One region of the Vagococcus penaei genome, then DNA from elsewhere that is predicted to be linked to it. Evidence: a T-box and tRNA genes for the amino acid it is inferred to sense, from the RefSeq annotation. Region 1 holds a T-box; the other regions hold tRNA genes.
The links. The T-box of region 1 lies ahead of BW732_RS09155 (valine--tRNA ligase). A T-box ahead of a tRNA ligase gene usually reads a tRNA of that ligase, here a tRNA-Val.

Region 1 (9,945 bases):
GAATTGAATGTGCTAAACGACTAGCAGCGGCAGCAGCTATTGCGCCGACAATATCATCTAAAAAAGTATGAACCATATGAGTGCTATGATCATTTAATTTAGCTAGCACACCAGGTTTCACTTTATCAATGTAGCCATAGTTTGTAAAACCAATTGAACCGTACACGTTAACAATTGCTAGAGCTAAAATTTCATCAATGCCGTATAAACTAGCATCAGCTTCTAACATATCTTGTAAGGGTTCATCTAATTTTTTCTGTTCAGCGAGCTTATCTAATTGAACACCAGTAAAAATAGCATTCTGTACTTCGCGTTTAGCTAGAACAGCTTCAATGTTTTCTTCGCAGCGAGCAAGAGTTAAATCAGGTACATAGCTTTCTTGTAGAAAGTAGACCAGTTCGGCCATATCTTTCATAGTGACTCCACGGCTTAGTAAAACATCTTTAGCACTTTGTTTCATATTTTCTTTATTTAATATCATAAAAATTCTCCTTTACTAACTTAGTCTTTATCGATTTGTTGATCATATAGACTAGTACTATGCATTGGTTGAACACGTTCTTTAGGATTAATTAAGTGAACCGCATGATTGACAGCAACTGGAGCTTCACCAAAGCCGGTTGCAATTAAATCCACCTTACCATCATAAGTAGCAATATCGCCAATCGCAAATACACCTTCAAGACTCGTTGCCATTTGTGACGATACAGCAATTGAATTTCCTTTAAAGTCTAAATCCCATTTTTTGATTGGTCCTAGAGATGATGAAAAGCCATAACTGACAATTACATGGTCTACAGGGATAGTTTCAGTCAGATTCTCTTTAGGATTTTCAATTGTAATTGACTCTAATCTTTCCTGTGAATGATTTAGAGAGTGAATGACAAATGGTGTTTTTAGCTGGACAGTAGATGTCAGTAATTGTTTCATACTATATTCATGTGCTCTGAACTGGGGACGTCTATGGACAATAGTGACTGATTTTGCAACGTCCTTTAACATTAGAGCCCAGTCGACAGCAGAATCACCACCACCAAAGATGACGACATTTTGCTGACTAAATGCTTGATCATCTTTTAAATAATAATGTAATTGTTTACCTTCGAAGAGCTCATGGTCTTTAACATTTAAGCGTCGGGGTTGAAAAGAACCATTCCCGGCAGCAATAATAACCGTTTTTGAGTAATGAGTAGTCTGGTTTGTTTCTAGTTGAATTAAGCCATTATCCAATTTTGTCAAAGACTTAACAGCTTCCTCTAGACAGATGGTATGGTTAAAAGGCTCAATTTGTTTAATTAATGAATTAATCAAATCCTGGGCTTTAACCATTGGGAATCCTGCTACATCATAAATATATTTTTCAGGATATAACCATGCAAGTTGTCCACCTAATTCGGGCAAAATATCAATAATTTTTGTTTTGGCTTGTCGCATTCCAGCGTAAAAACTTGCAAACAATCCTGCAGGACCGCCTCCGATAATAGTTATATCATAAATTTCAGGGGACATAAAAAGCTACTCCTTTTCATTCGTTATAATCGCTAGTATACGTTATTTTAGTTGAAAAATGAAATATTTTTGATTAAGGACTTAAGTCAAACTAAATAGTTGATATATGACACCTTGTCATATATAATGACAAGGTGTCATATTAAAAGGAGGTTTAAATAGGTTATGCCGACAAAAACATTTTTTAGGTTAGATCAAGAAAAACAGGATAAAATTGTCGCTGCTGCCAAAAAAGAATTTTCCGATGCCTCTTTTCATGAGGCTGCCATTTCAAATATTGTTAAAGAATCGGGAATTTCAAGAGGGAGTTTTTACCAATATTTTACTGATAAAGAGGACTTATTTTATTACTGTCTTGATTTAATTAAAGAAGAGTCAGAAATGTATTATCTAAAATTACTTGAGATGAATCAGCGTGATTTTTTTGCAACTAATATCGCTTTTTTTAATTATCTTTCTGAAGTTGTGTTAACTGGTAATCAGGCTGATTTATATAAAAATATTTTTTTATATATGAACTATAAATCATCACATAAAATATTTGATAATCATCAACAATCATATCATAAAAAAAAATTATCGTATGAGACTTTGTTTGCAAGCATTAATTCCGATCAATTAACAATTGATACTGTTACTGATTTTGAACTTTTATTTAAAGTAATTGTATCAATGATTTTTATGTCAATTAATGACGCTTATAGACAAAAATCATGTGACACTACATTTGATATAAAAAAAATACAAGCACAATTCGCTAAAAAAATGACTTGGATTCAGTTAGGAATTGTCGAAAGGAACTAGGTAGATGATAAAATTATTAAGACGAATGTCACTGTCTGCTGTTGCACTAGCTGTTGTCTTTATCTGTGTCCAAGTTGCTTCGGATTTGTTTTTACCGACGCTGACTTCGGATATTATTGACAATGGTGTCAGTAAAGGAAATATTTCGTATATTTGGAAAATCGGGATGATTATGCTAGGTGTTTCTTTAGTGGGAATTGTAGGAGCGCTATTGAACACTTATATAGCAACAAAAGAATCACAAAAATTAGGTAAAAACTTACGTTCGGACATCTATCGTAAAGTTGAGTATGCCTCTAATTCTGAATTCGACAAATTAGGAACGGCCTCTTTAATTACTCGAACAACCAATGATGTAAACCAAATTCAAATGGTTGTACAATTATTTCTTCGTGTCATGATTACGGCGCCGATTACTTTAGTTGGAGCCAGTATTTTGGCTTATCAACGTGATCATAATTTAACTAAAATTTTTATCGTGATTATTCCAGTCATTATTGTTGTTGTTGGTGGGGCAATGTATTTTGCAGTACCACTATTTAAAAGTTTACAAAAGAAAACTGATAATTTAAATTTAGTTTTTCGTGAAGGATTAACAGGGATTCGGGTCATTCGTGCATTCAATCAATCTTCTTTTGAGGAAGAGCGCTTTGATTCTGCTAATAAGGATTATACAAATACAGCGATTAAAGTGAACTTGATTTTATCATTCTTGATGCCAGTCATTACATTAATTGTTAGTGTGACTAATATTGCAATTATTTGGTTTGGTGGTCATGGAGTTGCTGAGGGTACTTTAGAAGTTGGTAATATGATTGCTTTTATGACATATGCGATGCAAATTTTAATGAGTTTTATGATGTTGACGATGATTTTTATTTTTGTACCACGTGCCCAAGTATCAGCTACACGAATCAACGAGGTATTAAATATGGAAAATGATATTCCTGATAGTTCAACACCACAAGAGATGGTTAGTACCAAGGAATTGGCTTTTCAACATGTTGATTTCCGCTATAAAGGAGCTGAAAATTTAGCATTGCAAGACATCGATTTTAAGGCTAAAAAAGGTGATATTGTAGCAGTAATCGGTGGTACAGGTGCGGGTAAAACGACGCTTGTTAATATGATTCCACGTTTTTATGATGCTGAAACTGGACAAGTACTCGTGAATAATGTTGACGTTAAAACTGTCAAACAAAAAGAACTTCGCGAACATATAGGCTTTGTTCCTCAAAAAGCAATGTTGTTTACCGGGACTATTCGAAGTAATATGCAATACGGTAAGAAAGATGCCACTGATGAAGAAATTTGGCAAGCTTTAGCTATTGCTCAAGCGAAAAATTTTGTAGAGGAACTGCCTGATGGGTTGGATAGTACTGTCGAACAGGGAGGCTCTAACTTTTCTGGTGGTCAACGTCAACGATTATGTATTGCCCGAGCTTTGATTAAACCGGCTGATATTTATGTTTTTGATGATTCATTCTCAGCGCTTGATTTTAAAACAGATGCAGCATTGCGAGCTGCTTTACGTGAAGATGTAACGGACGCGGTCATTGTGATTGTTGCTCAACGTATTAGTACGGTTATTGATGCTGATATCATTATTGTCTTAGATGATGGTCGAATGGTCGAAAAGGGTGTCCATCATGAGCTTAAAAACAACAATGGTACGTATCAAGAAATTCTTGAATCTCAAATGAAAAAGGAGGAGATTGAATGAGACCAGGACCGGGCCCAGTAGGTAAAGGTGGTAAAAAAAGCAAGCCCAAAAATTTTTGGGGTACCACGAAACGATTATTTGGCTATATGTCAAGTAAAATTTATCTTGTAATATTGGTATTTGTCTTAGCAATAGCCTCCACAATTTTCCAAATTCGTACACCTAAAATATTAGGTGAGGCGACGACTGAAATTTTTAATGGCTTAATGAAAGCAAAAGGTATGATGTCACAAGGACTAAAAGTTGATAAAGTACCAATTGATTTTGATAAAATTGCTCAGATACTAATGCTTGTTTTCGCACTGTATTTAGCGTCTGCGGTGTTTAGTTTTATCCAACAATTTATTATGACCAAAGTGACTCAACGAACAGTGTATCAGTTAAGAAAAGACATGAAAGAAAAAATGACACGTTTACCTGTTTCTTATTATGATACACATTCTAATGGTGATATTATGTCACGTGCAATTAACGATATGGATAATATTGCGACAACTTTGCAACAAAATGTTACGCAATTTATTACCAGTATTGTTATGCTTGTCGGTATTTTATGGATGATGTTTTCAATTAGTTGGAAATTAGCTCTAGTAGCTTTAGCAACAGTGCCGCTTAGTTTAATTGTGACGATGATTGTAGCACCTAAATCACAAAAATATTTTGCTAAACAACAAAAAAGTTTAGGTCTACTAAATAATCAAGTAGAAGAAACGTACGGTGCTCATGGCGTAATCAAAAGTTTTAGCCATGAAGATGAAGATATCATTAAATTTGAAGAACAAAATGAACAATTGTATCATGCTGGTTGGAAAGCACAATTTATTTCGAGTATTATTATGCCTTTGATGAACTTTGTCAAAAATATAGGCTATGTTTTTGTCGCAGTGATTGGTGGAATTCAAGTTGCCAATGGCCGACTACCCCTTGGTGACGTTCAAGCCTTTATGCAGTATACTAACCAGTTTTCACAACCAATTGGGCAACTGGCAAGTATTGTAAATACTATTCAAGCGACGATTGCTTCTGCTGAGCGTGTATTTGAAGTTCTTGATGAGTTAGATATGGTTAATGAGTCAGTTGAAGTTGTTCGTTATCCTGAAGGACAAAGTAAAATTGTCTTCCAAAATGTAGCCTTTGGGTATGAAAAAAATCAATTATTGATGACTGATGTTAATTTATCAGTTGATACTGGTCAAAAAGTTGCGATTGTTGGTCCGACAGGTGCGGGTAAAACAACGATGATTAACCTATTAGAACGGTTTTATGATGTAACTGATGGAAATATTTTCTACAATAATCAAGATATTCGTAATATTAGTCGTGAGAAATTACGACAACATTTCTCAATGGTGTTACAAGATACATGGTTATTTACGGGCACCATTTTTGACAATATTCATTATGGCAATCGTTTAGCGTCACGAGATGACGTACTTGAGGCGGCAAAAGCGGCTTATGTTGATGAATTTGTAAGACGTTTACCAGATGGTTATGACACTATCTTAAATGAAGAAGCATCCAATATTTCTCAAGGCCAACGACAATTAATTACGATTGCTCGTGCGTTTCTAGCAAATCCTGATGTGTTGATTTTAGATGAAGCAACATCAAGTGTCGATACTCGGACGGAACTCTTAATTCAAAAGGCAATGGATCAATTACTAGAAAATCGTACAAGCTTTGTTGTTGCGCATAGATTATCAACGATTCGTGATGCAGATAAAATTTTAGTGATGGATCAAGGAAATATTATTGAAACAGGTAATCATGATGAATTGATGGCACAAGCTGGTTTTTATGCTGATTTGTATAATAGTCAATTTTCTGGTAACCCTGCGATTTAGTTAAATTAAAAACCATTTAGTGAAAAAAACTAAATGGTTTTTTTTGTTTTATTTTTAATAAAATGTTACCGGTAACTCCTTACTAAAACTTAAGTTATAAAATATTTTCACAAAGATATTGAATTCCATCATTATTCATGATAAACTAATGTGAAAAGAGTCACAAAAGGAGGATGTTAATTATGGAAATTAATAAGAAAGCCAAATCAGTCCCAAAAGCAACTGCTAAAAGAATTCCTTTATATTTTCGTTATTTGAAAACATTAGACCAAAGTGGTGTCAAACGGATTAAATCAAGAGAATTCAGTCAAATGATTCAAATTCCTTCCGCAACAATTCGTCGTGATTTTTCACATTTCGGTGAATTAGGTCGTAGTGGTTATGGTTACGATGTCCCTTATCTAATTGAAGTATTCAGTCAAATATTGAATACTGATATTGAAAAACGCATAGCTCTAGTTGGTGTCGGTAACTTAGGTCGTGCTTTAATGAAAAATAATTTTCGTAAAAATCGTAATTTAAATATTGTTGCTGCTTTTGATGCGAGTTCTGAGACTATCGGTGAAACAATTAACGGGGTTAAAGTATTTAGTATGGAAGACTTAGCGGAAGTAGTTAGAAAAGAAGGAATTACAACTGCTATTATGACTGTGCCCAGTGATAAAGCTCAAGTAGTTATTGATCAACTAGTTATTGCAGGAATCACTGCCGTCTTAAACTTTGCACCCAAACGTGTTAAAGTACCTCATGATGTTCAAGTGCAGTATATTGATCTAACAACAGAATTACAAACTCTTATTTACTATGATGAGCATTATAATGGCGTTGATTTACAAGTGTTAAAATAGGCTAGGCAAGTTTTTTGTCAGTACTCCTTTAAGTGTTATATACTCAAATTATAAAACTTAGAGGAGTGTTTATTTATGCAAATTACGTTAAAAGGTCAACCTGTTGACTTAGAAGGTGTTCAACCAAAAGTTGGGGATAAAGCACCTAACTTTACTTTATTAGATTTAACTGATCAAGTGGTTGATTTGAGCAAACTATCTGATAAACCCGTTTTAGTTAGTGTCGTACCCGATATTAATACAGGTGTTTGTCAAATTCAAACGAAACGCTTTAATGAAGAAGCAAGTCAATTAACAGGTGTTCACTTCTTAACGATATCTAATAACACAAAAGATGAACAAGCCTCTTGGTGTGGTGCTGAAGGTATCACAATGACAATGTTACGTGATACAGATTTAGAATTCGCTAAAAATTATGGTCTATTAATTCCTGCAATCAACCGTTTGGCTCGTGCGGTCTTTGTTATTGCCCCAAATGGTGACATTGTTTATGAAGAAATCGTTCCTGAAGTGTCAACGGAACCAGATTTTGAACAAGCTTTAGCTGCTATTAACACGTTAAATTAAGTTTAATTAAATCAGATGCCGATGTGTATCTGGTTTTTTTCTTTTTCTTCTTACATTGTTGCTGAAAAGTTAGTTACTAAGTGATTTAAGGTTTGACCTACTAACAATTTAATTGTAAAATGAATCTTAATAAGTCATGCGTTGAGTAAGAGGAGTAACATTGGGACGTGTTTAGAGAGAAAACCATTTGCTGCAAGGTTTTTCACGAAGCGATGTGAAGGTAGCTTAGGAGCAGATACGTCCGGTTGGTAATCGTTATCTTACTAAATGAGTGACAATATCTAGTATCCCTAGTTATTGTAAGCTAGGTGGTACCGCGAACTAATCAATTCGTCCTAAAATAGAAATATTTTAGGGCTTTTTTTATTTTTAATATGAGAAAGGAAGTTATGTGATGACTGAAGAAACGAATAATTTAGCATCGAAATTTGATCCACATGCGGTTGAAGCGGGTCGCTATAATCAGTGGTTAGAAAAAGAATTATTTAAACCAAGTGGAGATGAGACAGCTGAAGCTTACTCAATTGTTATTCCACCACCAAATGTGACTGGAAAACTTCATTTAGGTCATGCTTGGGATACAACATTACAAGACATGATTATTCGTCAAAAAAGAATGCAAGGCTTTGATACGTTATGGTTACCAGGTATGGATCATGCCGGAATTGCGACTCAAGCAAAAGTTGAAGAAAAACTGCGTGCAGAGGGGATCACACGCTATGATCTGGGGCGCGACAAGTTTATTGAAAAAACGCAAGAATGGAAAGAAGAGTATGCTGATCATATTCGTGAACAATGGGCGAAACTTGGCTTATCATTGGACTATTCACGTGAGCGCTTCACTTTGGATGATGGTTTATCGGATGCAGTTCGTAAGGTGTTTGTAACACTTTACAATAAAGGTTTAATTTATCGTGGGGAATATATCATTAACTGGGATCCTCAGGCTAAAACAGCTTTGTCGGATATTGAAGTCATTCACCAAGATGTGGAAGGTGCCTTTTACCACATGTACTATCCGTTAGCAGATGGTAGTGGACAGTTAGAGATTGCAACAACACGTCCAGAAACAATGTTGGGTGATACAGCGATTGCCGTACATCCTTCAGATGAGCGCTACAAAGATTTAATTGGTAAAACCGTTATTTTACCATTAGTTAATAAAGAAATCCCAATTATTGGTGATGACTATGTTGATGTAGATTTCGGAACAGGTGTCGTGAAAATTACACCAGCTCATGACCCTAATGACTTTGAGGTAGGTAATCGCCATGATTTACCACGTGTTAATGTGATGAATCCTGATGCGACAATGAACGACTTAGCCGGTAAATATGCAGGCATGGATCGATTTGCAGCTCGAAAAGCGGTTATCAGTGATTTAGATGATTTAGGCTTATTGAAAAAAATTGAAAAGATGACACATAGTGTTGGACATTCTGAACGAACAGGTGTTGTAGTCGAACCACGTTTATCGACACAATGGTTTGTTAAAATGCAACCTCTAGCAGAAATGGCCATTAACAATCAAGCGACTGATGATGCAGTTGATTTTTATCCTCCGCGTTTTAATCAAACGTTCTTAACTTGGATGGAAAATGTTCATGATTGGGTAATTTCACGTCAATTATGGTGGGGACATCAAATTCCTGCATGGTACCATAAAGAAACTGGTGAAATGTATGTAGGCGAAACAGCACCAGTTGATAGTGACAATTGGATTCAAGATGAAGACGTGTTGGATACTTGGTTCAGTTCAGCGCTTTGGCCGTTTTCAACAATGGGTTGGCCAGATACGGATAGCCATGATTTTAAACGATATTTCCCAACAAATACTTTAGTGACTGGTTACGATATTATCTTTTTCTGGGTGAGTCGTATGATTTTCCAAAGCTTAGAATTTACTAATGAACGTCCATTTAATAATGTTTTGATTCATGGTTTAATTCGGGCTGAAGATGGCCGTAAAATGAGTAAATCATTGGGTAACGGAATTGACCCAATGGATGTGATTGATAAGTATGGTGCCGATGCTTTACGTTGGTTCTTATCAAATGGTTCCACACCAGGACAAGACATGCGTTTTAGTTACGAAAAAATGGATGCAGCCTGGAACTTTATCAATAAAATTTGGAATGCGTCTCGTTTTGTATTAATGAATATCGAAGGCTTTACTTATCACGATATTCAATTAGAAGGTAAAAAGACGTTGGCTGATGAATGGATTTTAACGCGATTAAATGACACGATTGAGCGTGTAACATACTTCTTCGATAAATTTGAATTTGGTGAAGCGGGTCGCTATCTATATAACTTTATTTGGGATGATTTCTGTGATTGGTACATTGAAATGAGTAAAGAAGTACTTTATGGTGAGGATGAAACGCAAAAACAAATGACACGTAGCATTTTAACACATGTGTTAGATAATATTTTACGTTTATTACACCCAATCATGCCATTTGTGACGGAAGAAATTTGGGAAAAAATTCCACATCAAGGTGAGTCGATTGTTGTCGCAGCATATCCAGTTGTGAATGAAAAATATACGAATGACGTAGCTGCTGAAGGTATGGAAACACTGAAAGAATTAATTCGTTCAGTGAGAAATATTCGTGCTGAAGTGAACACACCTTTATCTAAGCCAATT
Region 2 (9,945 bases), 500 kb from region 1:
ATTCTTTTTTTCCTAATTGAATATCATTTTTACCTAAATATTCTGGTTGAGCTCCTAAGTCAACTGCTGCAACCGTAAAAGCCGCACGTGTTCGTGTTGATGTCTTTTCAAATAAAAGCGCAATATTTTTTCCTTCTAAATAGCGATGTGGAATACCTCGTTTTTTTAAATCTTTTAGATGAATCCCAAAATCAATTAAATATTCAATTTCTGCACGAGTAAAATCTTTTTCTGCTAATAAGCTACGACCTTGAAATACTGAATTCATATCTTACACCCCTAATTTTAGTTTTATTAAATATCTTCTCTCACTAATGGCATACTCATACATCTTGGGCCACCACGACCACGAACTAGTTCACTACCTGGTATATAATTTAATTTAACGCCTGCTTCTTCCAATAATTTATTTGTTATAGTATTACGATCATACACAATTACTTCACCAGGTGCGATTGTCAATGTATTTGAACCATCATTCCATTGCTCTCTCGCAGCTGCGGTAATATTATTACCACCACAACGAATTAATTTAACTTTATCTATATGTAAATATTTACATAAAATATTCTCTAACGTATCTTCTTCACGAATAATATCTAATCCACCATTTTGACCTTCCGAGATTGAATAAACAACTAAGTCTCCTTCAATTTCTGGATGAATTGAGAATTTATCATAATCTACCATTGTAAATACTGTATCTAAATGCATAAATTTACGACGTTCACCAATATCAAAAGCTAAAATGTGCTTAAACCCAATGTTTTCTTTAAAAATATTTTCTGCTAATTTTTGAATAGATGCTGCATCTGTTCTTTGAGAAATCCCAACAGCTAATACATCTTTAGAAAGAACTAATTCATCTCCACCTTCAATACGTGTCGGTTGTTCACGATCGTATACCAATGGAACATCTTTACCAGCAAAACGTGGGTGATATTTAAATATGTATTCAGCAAAAATTGATTCACGATTTCGTGTAATTGCATACATTCTGTTAAGCGATACAGCATGACCAATTGTCGCAAAATTATCGCGCGTAAAATATAAGTTTGGCATTGGATCGATGACAAATGGATAATCTGATTCAACCATATCAGTTAAATTTTTCACTTCAAATTTTGGTAACTCAACTTTTTGCATTCCTGCCATTGTTTTATCGATTAAATCACGATTATTATCAAATGATAATAATAATTCACGAGCTTTTTCGCGAGCAGTATCACTTTTAATATTAGCTTCCTCTAAATATTGATCAATAAATTGTGTACGAATTTCGTCATTAACCAATGATTCCGCAGCTAAGTCTTCTAAATAAAGCGTTTCAATACCTTTTGACTGTAATAATTTTGCAAAATTATCATGTTCTTTTTGAGCTTGTTCTAAAAATGGAATATCATCAAATAATAGCCTTTCCAAATAATCGGGCATTAAATTTTCCAATTCTTTACCTGGACGATGCAGTAAAACGGATTTTAACTTACCAATCTCTGAATAAACATTAATAGGGCGACTCATTTTTAAAAACCTCCTAAGTAATTTTAATTATCTCTTCGACACACTTAGGATAACAATAATAATAAAAAAAATAACTGTTATTCAGACATTATAAATGCTATATATACATCATTATACACTTAAGCGAATATATTGCACCATGTTGTAAGCGCTATTATTATATTGTGAATTATTTATCTAATATATATTCCAATTTTTTTTGTTATATTCATTATTTTTTTAATGAATATACAAATATTGTTGAAAATATTTATTAACTATTTTAGCATCATCTTTATTCTCAGATAAAATTAAAATGGTATCATCACCAGCTACACAACCCACAATTTCTGTAAAATTTGTTCTAATACTATCAATTAAAACACCGACAACTTGACCATTTCCAGGTAAAACTGTTAACAAATTGGTAAATTCGATTTGCCGTAATGATACACCTGTTTCGACAATTGCATTAATTAAACGTTCCTCATCAGTCAACTTATTTTTACCTAAAACAGAATTATTTAGCAACCGATAATATGATTTATTTTTATCGTTATGATTTTTAATAATATTTAACTCACGTATGTCTCTAGAAATTGTTGCTTGCGTTGTTTGTATATCTTCTTTTTCCAGTAGTTCCATCAGTTCACTTTGTTTAGAAATATCATTTTCACTAATTAAACGTTTAATAATTGCTTGCCTCTTTTTTTTACTCATATTTGTATTCTCCTCTAATAATTGTATGTCAAATCAGCATCAAGTAAAACTATTCACTATCTTAGTATATAATAGACACTTTAAAATTAAAAGACACTTTAAAAATTAAGCTATGATCATATCTCAGTTAATCGTATTTTTATTTTAATGTGACTGAAATCCATTAACTCAAACACCTAAAAATTATGGGAACTAATTTCAAAAATTCTTTTTCAATTCAAATTAAAAGGTTAATCATAACTAACCTTTTAAAATTAGTTATAATTAACCCCTACTATACTACAGTGTGTAAATTATTTTTGTCCGTAAGTTCGTAATTGCCCATAAGTATCAAACTTATCGATGACATCCTCTAATTGACTATCTGTTAATAAAACAGGTTCACCAATTGAACGCGCGCGATAATATAATTTAGCCATAAACTCTATATCTTTAGCAACTGAAAAGGCATCTTTTAAATTCTCCCCTACGGCTATTGTTCCATGATTACCCAAAAGGAGCCCTTTATCTGTTCCTATTGTTTCGTAAGCAACTTCTGCTAGTTCAGGAGTTCCAAATGTTTCATAAGGGCAACAACGAACTTTTTTACCAATTGAACCAATTATATAATGTAGTGGCATTATTTCTTCTTGCAAACAAGCAAAAACCGTTGCATACTCAGAATGTGTATGAACGACAGCATTAATTTTAGGTGACTTTTGATAAAATATACGGTGCATATCATATTCACTTGATGGTGTACGATGGCTATCGATAATGGTTCCATCTAAAGTCATTAAAACAATGTCAGACGGTGTCGTTTCATGATAAGGAATTCCACTTGGAGTGATTAACATCACCTCATCCTCGCGAATAAATAAACTTAAATTACCCCCAGTACCTGTAGTTAGACTATCTGTTATCATTTTCTTACCATAATCAACTAAATTTTTACGTAACTCTAAATACTTCATTAAGAAACAACTCCATCCATAATCTAATAAAATTGCACTGCTTTGGTATCAAAATAGCTTGATAAATCATAAGGCGCATAAATACCTTTATCTGTCACAATACCACTAATTCGATTAGGTGGTGTAATATCAAATGAAGGGTAAATTCCTTTCACCCCAGGCAATGTGTTCTTTATACCGCGACATTCCAATACTTGTTGTGGATCTCTTTCCTCAATAATTATATCCTGACGACCGAATTTATCTTGATCTGGAATGCCTGTAACAAAATAAGGAATCTGATAAAACTGCGCCAAAATGGCTATTTGGTTTGTACCAATTTTGTTAGCAATATGACCATCCCGAGCAATGGTATCAGCTGCAGAAGTAAACAAACTAATTTCTTTATTTTCCATAGCGTAAGCTACCATATTATCCGTTATAACGGTTGTGTCAAATCCTAAATCCTGAGCACAACTTGCAGTTAAGCGTGCTCCTTGTAAATAGGGTCTCGTTTCTGCACAATAAACTTTCATATCATGATTTTTACTTTTTGCTGCTCTTAGTAAAGTTCCAATAATTGTTTCACCGAAACATTGTGTTAAAATAGTTCCTCCTCTTGGAACTTGTTTTAATAGATAGTGTCCGACCTTATCCATAATTGTATAACGACGATTTAACGAATCAATTGTACCGTTTACTATCGCCGAAATAGGGCTTTTTCCATTAAGAAGAGCATTATTAGCTAATGCAACACAAGTATTAGTAATTTGTAACATGCGATTAGCAGTGGTTGGTCTCGCCATTCCGATTGTTTTTGCGGCTTGCTGTAAATAATTTAACTGTTCTACAGTGGCTTTCTCACGGCATTCATAAGCTGCTAGTGCCATTCCCATTCCAGCAGCAGTATATGGACCTGCACTTTGTGTTACCATATCCTTTATAGCCTGAGCTACTTCTTTGTGACTAGAGCATGTTACAAACAAAACTTCAGTTGGATAGATACGTCGATCTAAGATTTTAACAGTGCCATTCTCATACCAAGCAACATGTTCATACTTCAATAAAAATGGCATCCCCTCATCAGCACGTTTTAACATAATTTTTCTCTCTTTTCTAATCTATTAATGATTATTTTTGCTAATTCAGAACCTGTATTTAATTCATTTCTATGAATAATTAAATCCGATCCAATTAGCAATAAATTCTGTTCCATTTGGCAGTTTGGCACATCGGTCACTTCAAGAACTTTTGAATCCCCAATAATACGACGAATAATTTCAGTACCAGCGTAGCCTAAGCTATCCGACTTAATCTGATTAAAGAAACTATTTTTAAATGAGCCTAACTGATACAAAGATAATCTGACATTTTTTACATAAAGTTTATCCATCTTAATCATAATTAAATCAAAAATATCAGCAATGGTTTTAAGTAACCAATTTGAAAATTCTTTTTGATAGTTTACGTAATAACTTTGAACTAAAGATATTGTCAAATGTGCCAAAACATTGCCAATATCGTATCCCATAGGACCATAAAAAGCAAACTCTGGATCAATAACTTTTAAGCCAAAATCATTAATAAAAATAGAGCCTGAATGCAGATCACCATGAATCAGTGCTTCGGAACAGTTCATAAAACGGTAGCGTAATTTAGCAACTTCAGATATTAAAATTTGGTTTTGATAAATTATTTTCTTTACAAATTCCTCATTTTCAGGTGTAATAATATTACGTTGTTTATAATTATTATAAGGTTCAGTAAAGACAAGATCTTCACTAATATCACACATATCAGGATTTATAAATTTTTTTAAACGCATTTTTTTAATTTTAGATTCACCTATTACATCAGAAGTTAATAATAGAGTTTTAGTTAAATATAAACTGATTTCTTCACTTAAATTCGGGAAAATTTTTCTGTCAGCTAGTTCATAACGCAAATTTTTAAAATTAGAAATATCTTCCATTACTATTAGAGCAAGTTCTTCATCATATAGATAAACTTTAGGTACAAAACATGGAACTAGTTCTTGATAAATTCTTAGTGCTTCATATTCAATTATATTACGATTAATATCCAATTCTCGACCAGATGATCGCAATAATTTGTCTGCTTGCTTAACAATTAGACTTTTCCCTGTTTCTTTATCCAAGACACGAAAGACATAATTAATGTTACCATCACCAATTTCACTAACATCTAAATTTTCTACACAGCTATAATCTGGAAAATGGTTGCTAATATACTCAGCAACGTCATATTCTTGCAAAATAAAATGTTCTAGTAAATCAGTCACAGACTATCATTCCCTTCATAAGTAAAATAAAAAAGCATTTATGTTAAGTTAACTTAACATAAATGCTTAACACATATTTACGCACCCAAGAGGAGTCGAACCCCTAACCTTCTGATCCGTAGTCAGACACTCTATCCAATTGAGCTATGGGTGCTTAATTCCTACTACTACTAGATAATAACACACTTTAAATTACTTGTCTAGTAATTATTATTAAACAACACAAATTTTATAAAAAATAAAAAGCTAATCTATCTACAGATTAGCTTTTATATAGACTACGTTTTTATTAATGCCGAGGACCGGAATCGAACCGGTACGGTGATCACTCACCGCAGGATTTTAAGTCCTGTGCGTCTGCCAGTTCCGCCACCCCGGCTGGAACATAAAAAGCGGAAGACGGGGTTCGAACCCGCGACCCCCACCTTGGCAAGGTGATGTTCTACCACTGAACTACTTCCGCTTAGAAATAGAATGCCGGCTAAAGGACTTGAACCCTCGACCCTCTGATTACAAATCAGATGCTCTACCAACTGAGCTAAGCCGGCTAAATCTTATTAAAAATCTGTTGAAACAAAAAAATGACCCGTACTGGGCTCGAACCAGTGACCCTCTGATTAAAAGTCAGATGCTCTACCAACTGAGCTAACGAGTCTAATTTAAAATGGAGGTTGACGGGATCGAACCGCCGACCCCCTGCTTGTAAGGCAGGTGCTCTCCCAGCTGAGCTAAACCTCCAATAGATTAAAAAACGCAAAAAGCGCGGCAACGTCCTACTCTCACAAAGGGAAACCCTTCACTACCCTCGGCGCTAAGAAGCTTAACTGCTGTGTTCGGCATGGTTACAGGTGTATCCTTCTTGCCATCGTCACCGCACTACGTGCGTTTATTTAATTAAGTGATTGCTCACTCAAAACTGGATTTGAAGTTATCATTAACATAAGTGACACCGTTTATTTGGTTAAGTCCTCGATCGATTAGTACTAGTCCGCTCCATACATCACTGTACTTCCACTCCTAGCCTATCTACCTGATCATCTCTCAGGGATCTTACTTTCTTAAAGAAATGGGAAATCTCATCTTGAGGGGGGCTTCACGCTTAGATGCTTTCAGCGTTTATCCCGTCCATACATAGCTACCCAGCAATGCCCTTGGCAGAACAACTGGTACACCAGAGGTATGTCCATCCCGGTCCTCTCGTACTAAGGACAGCTCCTCTCAAATTTCCAACGCCCGCGACGGATAGGGACCGAACTGTCTCACGACGTTCTGAACCCAGCTCGCGTGCCGCTTTAATGGGCGAACAGCCCAACCCTTGGGACCGACTACAGCCCCAGGATGCGACGAGCCGACATCGAGGTGCCAAACCTCCCCGTCGATGTGAACTCTTGGGGGAGATAAGCCTGTTATCCCCAGGGTAGCTTTTATCCGTTGAGCGATGGCCCTTCCATGCGGAACCACCGGATCACTAAGCCCGACTTTCGTCCCTGCTCGAGTTGTAACTCTCGCAGTCAAGCTCCCTTTTGCCTTTACACTCTTCGAATGATTTCCAACCATTCTGAGGGAACCTTTGGGCGCCTCCGTTACATTTTAGGAGGCGACCGCCCCAGTCAAACTGTCCATCTGACACTGTCTCCCGCCACGATAAGTGGCGCGGGTTAGACTGGTCATAACACAAGGGTAGTATCCCACCAATGCCTCCCTCGAAACTAGCGTTCCGAGTTCAACGGCTCCTACCTATCCTGTACATGTGTCACAAACAGTCAATATCAAACTACAGTAAAGCTCCATGGGGTCTTTCCGTCCTGTCGCGGGTAACCTGCATCTTCACAGGTACTAAAATTTCACCGAGTCTCTTGTTGAGACAGTGCCCAAATCGTTACGCCTTTCGTGCGGGTCGGAACTTACCCGACAAGGAATTTCGCTACCTTAGGACCGTTATAGTTACGGCCGCCGTTTACTGGGGCTTCAATTCTGAGCTTCGCTATTGCTAACCCATCCTCTTAACCTTCCAGCACCGGGCAGGCGTCAGCCCCTATACGTCATCTTTCGATTTTGCAGAGACCTGTGTTTTTGATAAACAGTCGCTTGGGCCTATTCACTGCGGCTAAACTTGCGTTTAGCACCCCTTCTCCCGAAGTTACGGGGTCATTTTGCCGAGTTCCTTAACAAGAGTTCTCTCGCTCACCTTAGGATTCTCTCCTCGACTACCTGTGTCGGTTTGCGGTACGGGTCGTTTGCTTCTAACTAGAAGATTTTCTTGACAGTGTGATATTGGAACTTCGGTACTAAATTTCCCTCCACATCACAACTCGTCCTTAGAGGTGTAAGCATTTGACTCACACCAAGACTTGTTGCTTATACGCACATATCCAACAGTGCGCTTCCGTAACCTCCTGTGTCCCTCCATTGTTCAAACAAAACAAACGAGTACAGGAATCTCAACCTGTTGTCCATCGCCTACGCCTATCGGCCTCGGCTTAGGTCCCGACTAACCCTGGGAGGACGAGCCTTCCCCAGGAAACCTTAGTCATTCGGTGGACAGGATTCTCACCTGTCTTTCGCTACTCATACCGGCATTCTCACTTCTAAGCGCTCCACTAGTCCTCACGATCTAGCTTCAACGCCCTTAGAACGCTCTCCTACCATAGAACCAAAGGTTCTATCCACAGTTTCGGTAATATGTTTAGCCCCGGTACATTTTCGGCGCAAGGGCACTCGACTAGTGAGCTATTACGCACTCTTTAAATGGTGGCTGCTTCTAAGCCAACATCCTAGTTGTTTGTGCACCCTCACATCCTTTTCCACTTAACATATATTTTGGGACCTTAACTGGTGGTCTGGGCTGTTTCCCTTTCGACAATGGATCTTATCACTCACTGTCTGACTCCCGGATATAAATGAATGGCATTCGGAGTTTATCTGAATTCGGTAACCCAAGACGGGCCCCTAGTCCAAACAGTGCTCTACCTCCATCATTCTTAATTCCGAGGCTAGCCCTAAAGCTATTTCGGAGAGAACCAGCTATCTCCAAGTTCGATTGGAATTTCTCCGCTACCCACACCTCATCCCCGCACTTTTCAACGTACGTGGGTTCGGTCCTCCAGTGCGTTTTACCGCACCTTCAACCTGGACATGGGTAGGTCACATGGTTTCGGGTCTACAACTACATACTACGTCGCCCTATTCAGACTCGCTTTCGCTACGGCTCCGCTTCTTCAGCTTAACCTCGCATGCAATCGTAACTCGCCGGTTCATTCTGCAAAAGGCACGCCATCACCCATTAACGGGCTTTGACTTTTTGTAGGCACACGGTTTCAGGTTCTATTTCACTCCCCTTCCGGGGTGCTTTTCACCTTTCCCTCACGGTACTGGTTCACTATCGGTCACTAGAGAGTATTTAGCCTTGGGAGATGGTCCTCCCGGATTCCGACGGAATTTCTCGTGTTCCGCCGTACTCAGGATACTCATAGGTGTGTTGTCAATTTCGTCTACGGGGCTTTTACCCGCTCCGGCTGACCTTTCCAGGTCGATTTGACTATTCACAACAGCTACCACAGCTGAGTCCTACAACCCCAATGAGCAAGCTCATTGGTTTGGGCTGTTTCCGTTTCGCTCGCCGCTACTAAGGAAATCGATTTTTCTTTCTCTTCCTGCAGGTACTTAGATGTTTCAGTTCTCTGCGTCTACCTTCTATTAGCTATGTATTCACTAATAGATAATACCCTATAAAAGGTATTGGGTTCCCCCATTCGGAAATCTCCGGATCAAAGCTTACTTACAGCTCCCCGAAGCATATCGGCGTTAGTCCCGTCCTTCATCGGCTTCTAGTGCCAAGGCATCCACCGTGCGCCCTTATTCACTTAACCTTTTCTAACCTAATGGTTAGATCTTTTTTGTTTGTATCAAACAGCGATATCTGATACAAACAACGCTTCACAACTTGCATTGTGTCACGCAGTGTACTTAATTTATGTTGATGTCTAACTTCAACTATCCAGTTTTCAATGAACAAATCAATAATGTTTGAGAGTAAACCTCTCAAAACTGAACAAAGTAAATTCAACCAATGTGTTTCCGTAATTATCCTTAGAAAGGAGGTGATCCAGCCGCACCTTCCGATACGGCTACCTTGTTACGACTTCACCCCAATCATCTATCCCACCTTAGGCGGCTGGCTCCCGAAGGTTACCTCACCGACTTTGGGTGTTACAAACTCTCGTGGTGTGACGGGCGGTGTGTACAAGGCCCGGGAACGTATTCACCGTGGCATGCTGATCCACGATTACTAGCGATTCCGGCTTCATGTAGGCGAGTTGCAGCCTACAATCCGAACTGAGAACAGCTTTAAGAGATTAGCTAAACCTCGCGGTCTCGCAACTCATTGTACTGTCCATTGTAGCACGTGTGTAGCCCAGGTCATAAGGGGCATGATGATTTGACGTCATCCCCACCTTCCTCCGGTTTGTCACCGGCAGTCTTGCTAGAGTG
Region 3 (9,945 bases), 1.1 Mb from region 1:
ACCTTGCAAATTTTCTTGAACAATTTGATTCATTCGATCATAGACTTTAAAGACTTTCTCAAAAACAGGAAAAGCAAAACGAATAATTAAAAATAAGCCTAAAGCTAATATAGGAATAATTAAAAGAAAAGTTGTTGCTAATTTTTTATTAATAATAAATGCCATCATTAAAGAAAAGATAAACATTAATGGACTTCTAATTAAAATCCTAATCACCATTTGATAAGCATTTTGGACATTTGTCACATCTGTAGTAAGACGTGTCACTAAACCTGAAGATGAAAATTTATCAATATTTGAAAAAGAAAAATCTTGGACTTTACCAAACAGGCGATTTCTTAAATTCCTTGCAAATCCTGCAGAAGCAATCGCTGCATATCTACCAGACATGGCACCTAAAAATAAAGCTAAAATTGCTAAAATTACTAATAACCCGCCAATCAATATAATATTACGAGTATTTTGTTTCTCAATTCCTTGGTCAATTAATACCGCCATTACTAGTGGTATTATAATATCTAAAGCTACCTCTAATGTCACAAATATTGGTACAATCAACGTTGTTTTTTTAAATTCTTTAACATTTGACAGTAGTATTTTCAACATATTTACTTTCCCCTTTTCCATTTTATTTTTAATTAAAAATTTGTATAAACAAAAAAACAAAGGAATTTTCCTTTGTTTTTTACTCAATAGTAACTCCGGCAGTAGGACTCGAACCTACGACATCATGATTAACAGTCATGCGCTACTACCAACTGAGCTATGCCGGAATACTTATAAATGCGTGGCAGCGTCCTACTCTCACAAAGAGAAACCCTTCACTACCCTCGGCGCTAAGAAGCTTAACTGCTGTGTTCGGCATGGTTACAGGTGTATCCTTCTTGCCATCACCACCACACTTCTATAAGTGTTCTATTTAATTAAGTGATTGCTCACTCAAAACTGGATTTGAAGTTATCATTAACATAAGTGACACCGTTTATTTGGTTAAGTCCTCGATCGATTAGTACTAGTCCGCTCCATACATCACTGTACTTCCACTCCTAGCCTATCTACCTGATCATCTCTCAGGGATCTTACTTTCTTAAAGAAATGGGAAATCTCATCTTGAGGGGGGCTTCACGCTTAGATGCTTTCAGCGTTTATCCCGTCCATACATAGCTACCCAGCAATGCCCTTGGCAGAACAACTGGTACACCAGAGGTATGTCCATCCCGGTCCTCTCGTACTAAGGACAGCTCCTCTCAAATTTCCAACGCCCGCGACGGATAGGGACCGAACTGTCTCACGACGTTCTGAACCCAGCTCGCGTGCCGCTTTAATGGGCGAACAGCCCAACCCTTGGGACCGACTACAGCCCCAGGATGCGACGAGCCGACATCGAGGTGCCAAACCTCCCCGTCGATGTGAACTCTTGGGGGAGATAAGCCTGTTATCCCCAGGGTAGCTTTTATCCGTTGAGCGATGGCCCTTCCATGCGGAACCACCGGATCACTAAGCCCGACTTTCGTCCCTGCTCGAGTTGTAACTCTCGCAGTCAAGCTCCCTTTTGCCTTTACACTCTTCGAATGATTTCCAACCATTCTGAGGGAACCTTTGGGCGCCTCCGTTACATTTTAGGAGGCGACCGCCCCAGTCAAACTGTCCATCTGACACTGTCTCCCGCCACGATAAGTGGCGCGGGTTAGACTGGTCATAACACAAGGGTAGTATCCCACCAATGCCTCCCTCGAAACTAGCGTTCCGAGTTCAACGGCTCCTACCTATCCTGTACATGTGTCACAAACAGTCAATATCAAACTACAGTAAAGCTCCATGGGGTCTTTCCGTCCTGTCGCGGGTAACCTGCATCTTCACAGGTACTAAAATTTCACCGAGTCTCTTGTTGAGACAGTGCCCAAATCGTTACGCCTTTCGTGCGGGTCGGAACTTACCCGACAAGGAATTTCGCTACCTTAGGACCGTTATAGTTACGGCCGCCGTTTACTGGGGCTTCAATTCTGAGCTTCGCTATTGCTAACCCATCCTCTTAACCTTCCAGCACCGGGCAGGCGTCAGCCCCTATACGTCATCTTTCGATTTTGCAGAGACCTGTGTTTTTGATAAACAGTCGCTTGGGCCTATTCACTGCGGCTAAACTTGCGTTTAGCACCCCTTCTCCCGAAGTTACGGGGTCATTTTGCCGAGTTCCTTAACAAGAGTTCTCTCGCTCACCTTAGGATTCTCTCCTCGACTACCTGTGTCGGTTTGCGGTACGGGTCGTTTGCTTCTAACTAGAAGATTTTCTTGACAGTGTGATATTGGAACTTCGGTACTAAATTTCCCTCCACATCACAACTCGTCCTTAGAGGTGTAAGCATTTGACTCACACCAAGACTTGTTGCTTATACGCACATATCCAACAGTGCGCTTCCGTAACCTCCTGTGTCCCTCCATTGTTCAAACAAAACAAACGAGTACAGGAATCTCAACCTGTTGTCCATCGCCTACGCCTATCGGCCTCGGCTTAGGTCCCGACTAACCCTGGGAGGACGAGCCTTCCCCAGGAAACCTTAGTCATTCGGTGGACAGGATTCTCACCTGTCTTTCGCTACTCATACCGGCATTCTCACTTCTAAGCGCTCCACTAGTCCTCACGATCTAGCTTCAACGCCCTTAGAACGCTCTCCTACCATAGAACCAAAGGTTCTATCCACAGTTTCGGTAATATGTTTAGCCCCGGTACATTTTCGGCGCAAGGGCACTCGACTAGTGAGCTATTACGCACTCTTTAAATGGTGGCTGCTTCTAAGCCAACATCCTAGTTGTTTGTGCACCCTCACATCCTTTTCCACTTAACATATATTTTGGGACCTTAACTGGTGGTCTGGGCTGTTTCCCTTTCGACAATGGATCTTATCACTCACTGTCTGACTCCCGGATATAAATGAATGGCATTCGGAGTTTATCTGAATTCGGTAACCCAAGACGGGCCCCTAGTCCAAACAGTGCTCTACCTCCATCATTCTTAATTCCGAGGCTAGCCCTAAAGCTATTTCGGAGAGAACCAGCTATCTCCAAGTTCGATTGGAATTTCTCCGCTACCCACACCTCATCCCCGCACTTTTCAACGTACGTGGGTTCGGTCCTCCAGTGCGTTTTACCGCACCTTCAACCTGGACATGGGTAGGTCACATGGTTTCGGGTCTACAACTACATACTACGTCGCCCTATTCAGACTCGCTTTCGCTACGGCTCCGCTTCTTCAGCTTAACCTCGCATGCAATCGTAACTCGCCGGTTCATTCTGCAAAAGGCACGCCATCACCCATTAACGGGCTTTGACTTTTTGTAGGCACACGGTTTCAGGTTCTATTTCACTCCCCTTCCGGGGTGCTTTTCACCTTTCCCTCACGGTACTGGTTCACTATCGGTCACTAGAGAGTATTTAGCCTTGGGAGATGGTCCTCCCGGATTCCGACGGAATTTCTCGTGTTCCGCCGTACTCAGGATACTCATAGGTGTGTTATCAATTTCGTCTACGGGGCTTTTACCCGCTCCGGCTGACCTTTCCAGGTCGATTTGACTATTCACAACAGCTACCACAGCTGAGTCCTACAACCCCAATGAGCAAGCTCATTGGTTTGGGCTGTTTCCGTTTCGCTCGCCGCTACTAAGGAAATCGATTTTTCTTTCTCTTCCTGCAGGTACTTAGATGTTTCAGTTCTCTGCGTCTACCTTCTATTAGCTATGTATTCACTAATAGATAATACCCTATAAAAGGTATTGGGTTCCCCCATTCGGAAATCTCCGGATCAAAGCTTACTTACAGCTCCCCGAAGCATATCGGCGTTAGTCCCGTCCTTCATCGGCTTCTAGTGCCAAGGCATCCACCGTGCGCCCTTATTCACTTAACCTTTTCTAACCCTAATGGTTAGATCTTTTTTGTTTGTATCAAACAGCGATATCTGATACAAACAACGCTTCACAACTTACGTTGTGTCACGCGGTGTACTTAATTTATGTTGATGTCTAACTTCAACTATCCAGTTTTCAATGAACAATAATGGTAAAGGTTCTACCAATGGAGCCTAGCGGGATCGAACCGCTGACCTCCTGCGTGCAAGGCAGGCGCTCTCCCAGCTGAGCTAAGGCCCCATTTAGTTTGAGAGTAGACCTCTCAAAACTGAACAAAGTAAATTCAACCAATGTGTTTCCGTAATTATCCTTAGAAAGGAGGTGATCCAGCCGCACCTTCCGATACGGCTACCTTGTTACGACTTCACCCCAATCATCTATCCCACCTTAGGCGGCTGGCTCCCGAAGGTTACCTCACCGACTTTGGGTGTTACAAACTCTCGTGGTGTGACGGGCGGTGTGTACAAGGCCCGGGAACGTATTCACCGTGGCATGCTGATCCACGATTACTAGCGATTCCGGCTTCATGTAGGCGAGTTGCAGCCTACAATCCGAACTGAGAACAGCTTTAAGAGATTAGCTAAACCTCGCGGTCTCGCAACTCATTGTACTGTCCATTGTAGCACGTGTGTAGCCCAGGTCATAAGGGGCATGATGATTTGACGTCATCCCCACCTTCCTCCGGTTTGTCACCGGCAGTCTTGCTAGAGTGCCCAACTAAATGATGGCAACTAACAACAAGGGTTGCGCTCGTTGCGGGACTTAACCCAACATCTCACGACACGAGCTGACGACAACCATGCACCACCTGTCACTTTGTCCCCGAAGGGAAAGCTCTATCTCTAGAGTGGTCAAAGGATGTCAAGACCTGGTAAGGTTCTTCGCGTTGCTTCGAATTAAACCACATGCTCCACCGCTTGTGCGGGCCCCCGTCAATTCCTTTGAGTTTCAGCCTTGCGGCCGTACTCCCCAGGCGGAGTGCTTAATGCGTTAGCTGCGGCACTGAAGGGCGGAAACCCTCCAACACCTAGCACTCATCGTTTACGGCGTGGACTACCAGGGTATCTAATCCTGTTTGCTCCCCACGCTTTCGAGCCTCAGTGTCAGTTACAGACCAGAGAGTCGCCTTCGCCACTGGTGTTCCTCCATATATCTACGCATTTCACCGCTACACATGGAATTCCACTCTCCTCTTCTGCACTCAAGTCCTCCAGTTTCCAATGACCTTCCTCGGTTGAGCCGAGGGCTTTCACATCAGACTTAAAAGACCACCTGCGCTCGCTTTACGCCCAATAAATCCGGACAACGCTTGCCACCTACGTATTACCGCGGCTGCTGGCACGTAGTTAGCCGTGGCTTTCTGGTTAGATACCGTCAAGGTGAGAACAGTTACTCTCTCACTTGTTCTTCTCTAACAACAGAGTTTTACGATCCGAAAACCTTCTTCACTCACGCGGCGTTGCTCGGTCAGACTTTCGTCCATTGCCGAAGATTCCCTACTGCTGCCTCCCGTAGGAGTCTGGGCCGTGTCTCAGTCCCAGTGTGGCCGATCACCCTCTCAGGTCGGCTATGCATCATGGTCTTGGTAGGCCGTTACCCCACCAACTAACTAATGCACCGCGGGCCCATCCACCAGTGACACCGAAGCGTCTTTTATCCTGTCGCCATGCGGCAATAGGAATTATGCGGTATTAGCACCTGTTTCCAAGTGTTATCCCCCTCTGATGGGCAGGTTGCCCACGTGTTACTCACCCGTCCGCCACTCACTTTTCTCGGTGGAGCAAGCTCCGGTGAGAAAAGTGCGTTCGACTTGCATGTATTAGGCACGCCGCCAGCGTTCGTCCTGAGCCAGGATCAAACTCTCAATAAAAGTATGATAACATCTTGCGATGTTTAGCTCATTTAAAAATTTTGCTAGCGAATGTTTCTATTCACTTTAAATATGGTTTGTTTTTACTATTGTAAAAACGCCCTACACATTTGGTTTGTCTTACTTTGTTCAGTTTTCAAAGGTCTAAATCTTAATTATTAGTCGCCTTAGCAACTTTATTAGTATATCAAATCTACAACACAATGTCAATACTTTTTTTATTTTTTATTTTCAGTGAATTGTAAATCTCTGACACAACTTTTATATAATAACATTATTATATATTGTATGTCAATATATTTTTAAAAGAAATTTAATTTCTTTTATCGGGAAGACAGGATTCGAACCTGCGACCCCTTGGTCCCAAACCAAGTGCTCTACCAAGCTGAGCTACTTCCCGTAAAAAAAAACGCACCCAAGAGGAGTCGAACCCCTAACCTTCTGATCCGTAGTCAGACACTCTATCCAATTGAGCTATGGGTGCTTAAAAAAATTAATGCCGAGGACCGGAATCGAACCGGTACGGTGATCACTCACCGCAGGATTTTAAGTCCTGTGCGTCTGCCAGTTCCGCCACCCCGGCTGGAACATAAAAAGCGGAAGACGGGGTTCGAACCCGCGACCCCCACCTTGGCAAGGTGATGTTCTACCACTGAACTACTTCCGCTTAGAAATAGAATGCCGGCTAAAGGACTTGAACCCTCGACCCTCTGATTACAAATCAGATGCTCTACCAACTGAGCTAAGCCGGCTATAACTTCTTATGCGGGTGAAGGGACTTGAACCCCCACGCCGTAAGGCGCTAGATCCTAAATCTAGTGCGTCTGCCAATTCCGCCACACCCGCAAAAATGACCCGTACTGGGCTCGAACCAGTGACCCTCTGATTAAAAGTCAGATGCTCTACCAACTGAGCTAACGAGTCTAATTTAAAATGGAGGTTGACGGGATCGAACCGCCGACCCCCTGCTTGTAAGGCAGGTGCTCTCCCAGCTGAGCTAAACCTCCAAAAAAATACTTATAAATGCGTGGCAGCGTCCTACTCTCACAAAGAGAAACCCTTCACTACCCTCGGCGCTAAGAAGCTTAACTGCTGTGTTCGGCATGGTTACAGGTGTATCCTTCTTGCCATCACCACCACACTTCTATAAGTGTTCTATTTAATTAAGTGATTGCTCACTCAAAACTGGATTTGAAGTTATCATTAACATAAGTGACACCGTTTATTTGGTTAAGTCCTCGATCGATTAGTACTAGTCCGCTCCATACATCACTGTACTTCCACTCCTAGCCTATCTACCTGATCATCTCTCAGGGATCTTACTTTCTTAAAGAAATGGGAAATCTCATCTTGAGGGGGGCTTCACGCTTAGATGCTTTCAGCGTTTATCCCGTCCATACATAGCTACCCAGCAATGCCCTTGGCAGAACAACTGGTACACCAGAGGTATGTCCATCCCGGTCCTCTCGTACTAAGGACAGCTCCTCTCAAATTTCCAACGCCCGCGACGGATAGGGACCGAACTGTCTCACGACGTTCTGAACCCAGCTCGCGTGCCGCTTTAATGGGCGAACAGCCCAACCCTTGGGACCGACTACAGCCCCAGGATGCGACGAGCCGACATCGAGGTGCCAAACCTCCCCGTCGATGTGAACTCTTGGGGGAGATAAGCCTGTTATCCCCAGGGTAGCTTTTATCCGTTGAGCGATGGCCCTTCCATGCGGAACCACCGGATCACTAAGCCCGACTTTCGTCCCTGCTCGAGTTGTAACTCTCGCAGTCAAGCTCCCTTTTGCCTTTACACTCTTCGAATGATTTCCAACCATTCTGAGGGAACCTTTGGGCGCCTCCGTTACATTTTAGGAGGCGACCGCCCCAGTCAAACTGTCCATCTGACACTGTCTCCCGCCACGATAAGTGGCGCGGGTTAGACTGGTCATAACACAAGGGTAGTATCCCACCAATGCCTCCCTCGAAACTAGCGTTCCGAGTTCAACGGCTCCTACCTATCCTGTACATGTGTCACAAACAGTCAATATCAAACTACAGTAAAGCTCCATGGGGTCTTTCCGTCCTGTCGCGGGTAACCTGCATCTTCACAGGTACTAAAATTTCACCGAGTCTCTTGTTGAGACAGTGCCCAAATCGTTACGCCTTTCGTGCGGGTCGGAACTTACCCGACAAGGAATTTCGCTACCTTAGGACCGTTATAGTTACGGCCGCCGTTTACTGGGGCTTCAATTCTGAGCTTCGCTATTGCTAACCCATCCTCTTAACCTTCCAGCACCGGGCAGGCGTCAGCCCCTATACGTCATCTTTCGATTTTGCAGAGACCTGTGTTTTTGATAAACAGTCGCTTGGGCCTATTCACTGCGGCTAAACTTGCGTTTAGCACCCCTTCTCCCGAAGTTACGGGGTCATTTTGCCGAGTTCCTTAACAAGAGTTCTCTCGCTCACCTTAGGATTCTCTCCTCGACTACCTGTGTCGGTTTGCGGTACGGGTCGTTTGCTTCTAACTAGAAGATTTTCTTGACAGTGTGATATTGGAACTTCGGTACTAAATTTCCCTCCACATCACAACTCGTCCTTAGAGGTGTAAGCATTTGACTCACACCAAGACTTGTTGCTTATACGCACATATCCAACAGTGCGCTTCCGTAACCTCCTGTGTCCCTCCATTGTTCAAACAAAACAAACGAGTACAGGAATCTCAACCTGTTGTCCATCGCCTACGCCTATCGGCCTCGGCTTAGGTCCCGACTAACCCTGGGAGGACGAGCCTTCCCCAGGAAACCTTAGTCATTCGGTGGACAGGATTCTCACCTGTCTTTCGCTACTCATACCGGCATTCTCACTTCTAAGCGCTCCACTAGTCCTCACGATCTAGCTTCAACGCCCTTAGAACGCTCTCCTACCATAGAACCAAAGGTTCTATCCACAGTTTCGGTAATATGTTTAGCCCCGGTACATTTTCGGCGCAAGGGCACTCGACTAGTGAGCTATTACGCACTCTTTAAATGGTGGCTGCTTCTAAGCCAACATCCTAGTTGTTTGTGCACCCTCACATCCTTTTCCACTTAACATATATTTTGGGACCTTAACTGGTGGTCTGGGCTGTTTCCCTTTCGACAATGGATCTTATCACTCACTGTCTGACTCCCGGATATAAATGAATGGCATTCGGAGTTTATCTGAATTCGGTAACCCAAGACGGGCCCCTAGTCCAAACAGTGCTCTACCTCCATCATTCTTAATTCCGAGGCTAGCCCTAAAGCTATTTCGGAGAGAACCAGCTATCTCCAAGTTCGATTGGAATTTCTCCGCTACCCACACCTCATCCCCGCACTTTTCAACGTACGTGGGTTCGGTCCTCCAGTGCGTTTTACCGCACCTTCAACCTGGACATGGGTAGGTCACATGGTTTCGGGTCTACAACTACATACTACGTCGCCCTATTCAGACTCGCTTTCGCTACGGCTCCGCTTCTTCAGCTTAACCTCGCATGCAATCGTAACTCGCCGGTTCATTCTGCAAAAGGCACGCCATCACCCATTAACGGGCTTTGACTTTTTGTAGGCACACGGTTTCAGGTTCTATTTCACTCCCCTTCCGGGGTGCTTTTCACCTTTCCCTCACGGTACTGGTTCACTATCGGTCACTAGAGAGTATTTAGCCTTGGGAGATGGTCCTCCCGGATTCCGACGGAATTTCTCGTGTTCCGCCGTACTCAGGATACTCATAGGTGTGTTGTCAATTTCGTCTACGGGGCTTTTACCCGCTCCGGCTGACCTTTCCAGGTCGATTTGACTATTCACAACAGCTACCACAGCTGAGTCCTACAACCCCAATGAGCAAGCTCATTGGTTTGGGCTGTTTCCGTTTCGCTCGCCGCTACTAAGGAAATCGATTTTTCTTTCTCTTCCTGCAGGTACTTAGATGTTTCAGTTCTCTGCGTCTACCTTCTATTAGCTATGTATTCACTAATAGATAATACCCTATAAAAGGTATTGGGTTCCCCCATTCGGAAATCTCCGGATCAAAGCTTACTTACAGCTCCCCGAAGCATATCGGCGTTAGTCCCGTCCTTCATCGGCTTCTAGTGCCAAGGCATCCACCGTGCGCCCTTATTCACTTAACCTTTTCTAACCTAATGGTTAGATCTTTTTTGTTTGTATC

Region 2: it has a tRNA-Val gene. The T-box ahead of BW732_RS09155 (valine--tRNA ligase) is inferred to sense a tRNA for this amino acid. The anticodon was not compared.
Region 3: it has a tRNA-Val gene. The T-box ahead of BW732_RS09155 (valine--tRNA ligase) is inferred to sense a tRNA for this amino acid. The anticodon was not compared.

What each region holds. Positions count from the first base shown of each region.
Region 1 covers NZ_CP019609.1:1,930,085-1,940,029, forward strand. Annotated here, with positions in the region: gene BW732_RS09120 (phosphatidylglycerophosphatase A family protein) at 1-481, opposite strand, end outside; gene BW732_RS09125 (NAD(P)/FAD-dependent oxidoreductase) at 502-1,509, opposite strand; gene BW732_RS09130 (TetR/AcrR family transcriptional regulator) at 1,675-2,313, shown strand; gene BW732_RS09135 (ABC transporter ATP-binding protein) at 2,318-4,036, shown strand; gene BW732_RS09140 (ABC transporter ATP-binding protein) at 4,033-5,880, shown strand; gene BW732_RS09145 (redox-sensing transcriptional repressor Rex) at 6,063-6,728, shown strand; gene tpx (thiol peroxidase) at 6,804-7,295, shown strand; T-box leader at 7,428-7,636, shown strand; gene BW732_RS09155 (valine--tRNA ligase) at 7,690-9,945, shown strand, end outside.
Region 2 covers NZ_CP019609.1:1,426,370-1,436,314, reverse strand. Annotated here, with positions in the region: gene argF (ornithine carbamoyltransferase) at 1-268, opposite strand, end outside; gene arcA (arginine deiminase) at 295-1,521, opposite strand; gene BW732_RS06865 (arginine repressor) at 1,741-2,196, opposite strand; gene BW732_RS06860 (L-fuculose-phosphate aldolase) at 2,514-3,173, opposite strand; gene BW732_RS06855 (s-methyl-5-thioribose-1-phosphate isomerase) at 3,197-4,252, opposite strand; gene mtnK (S-methyl-5-thioribose kinase) at 4,246-5,454, opposite strand; tRNA gene BW732_RS06845 (tRNA-Arg) at 5,535-5,608, opposite strand; tRNA gene BW732_RS06840 (tRNA-Leu) at 5,748-5,833, opposite strand; tRNA gene BW732_RS06835 (tRNA-Gly) at 5,846-5,917, opposite strand; tRNA gene BW732_RS06830 (tRNA-Thr) at 5,930-6,002, opposite strand; tRNA gene BW732_RS06825 (tRNA-Lys) at 6,037-6,109, opposite strand; tRNA gene BW732_RS06820 (tRNA-Val) at 6,120-6,192, opposite strand; rRNA gene rrf (5S ribosomal RNA) at 6,215-6,330, opposite strand; rRNA gene BW732_RS06810 (23S ribosomal RNA) at 6,412-9,323, opposite strand; rRNA gene BW732_RS06805 (16S ribosomal RNA) at 9,548-9,945, opposite strand, start outside.
Region 3 covers NZ_CP019609.1:846,964-856,908, forward strand. Annotated here, with positions in the region: gene BW732_RS03950 (ABC transporter ATP-binding protein) at 1-606, opposite strand, end outside; tRNA gene BW732_RS03955 (tRNA-Asn) at 700-773, opposite strand; rRNA gene rrf (5S ribosomal RNA) at 786-901, opposite strand; rRNA gene BW732_RS03965 (23S ribosomal RNA) at 987-3,898, opposite strand; tRNA gene BW732_RS03970 (tRNA-Ala) at 4,067-4,139, opposite strand; rRNA gene BW732_RS03975 (16S ribosomal RNA) at 4,214-5,769, opposite strand; tRNA gene BW732_RS03980 (tRNA-Pro) at 6,096-6,169, opposite strand; tRNA gene BW732_RS03985 (tRNA-Arg) at 6,180-6,253, opposite strand; tRNA gene BW732_RS03990 (tRNA-Leu) at 6,267-6,352, opposite strand; tRNA gene BW732_RS03995 (tRNA-Gly) at 6,365-6,436, opposite strand; tRNA gene BW732_RS04000 (tRNA-Thr) at 6,449-6,521, opposite strand; tRNA gene BW732_RS04005 (tRNA-Leu) at 6,534-6,615, opposite strand; tRNA gene BW732_RS04010 (tRNA-Lys) at 6,621-6,693, opposite strand; tRNA gene BW732_RS04015 (tRNA-Val) at 6,704-6,776, opposite strand; rRNA gene rrf (5S ribosomal RNA) at 6,795-6,910, opposite strand; rRNA gene BW732_RS04025 (23S ribosomal RNA) at 6,996-9,907, opposite strand.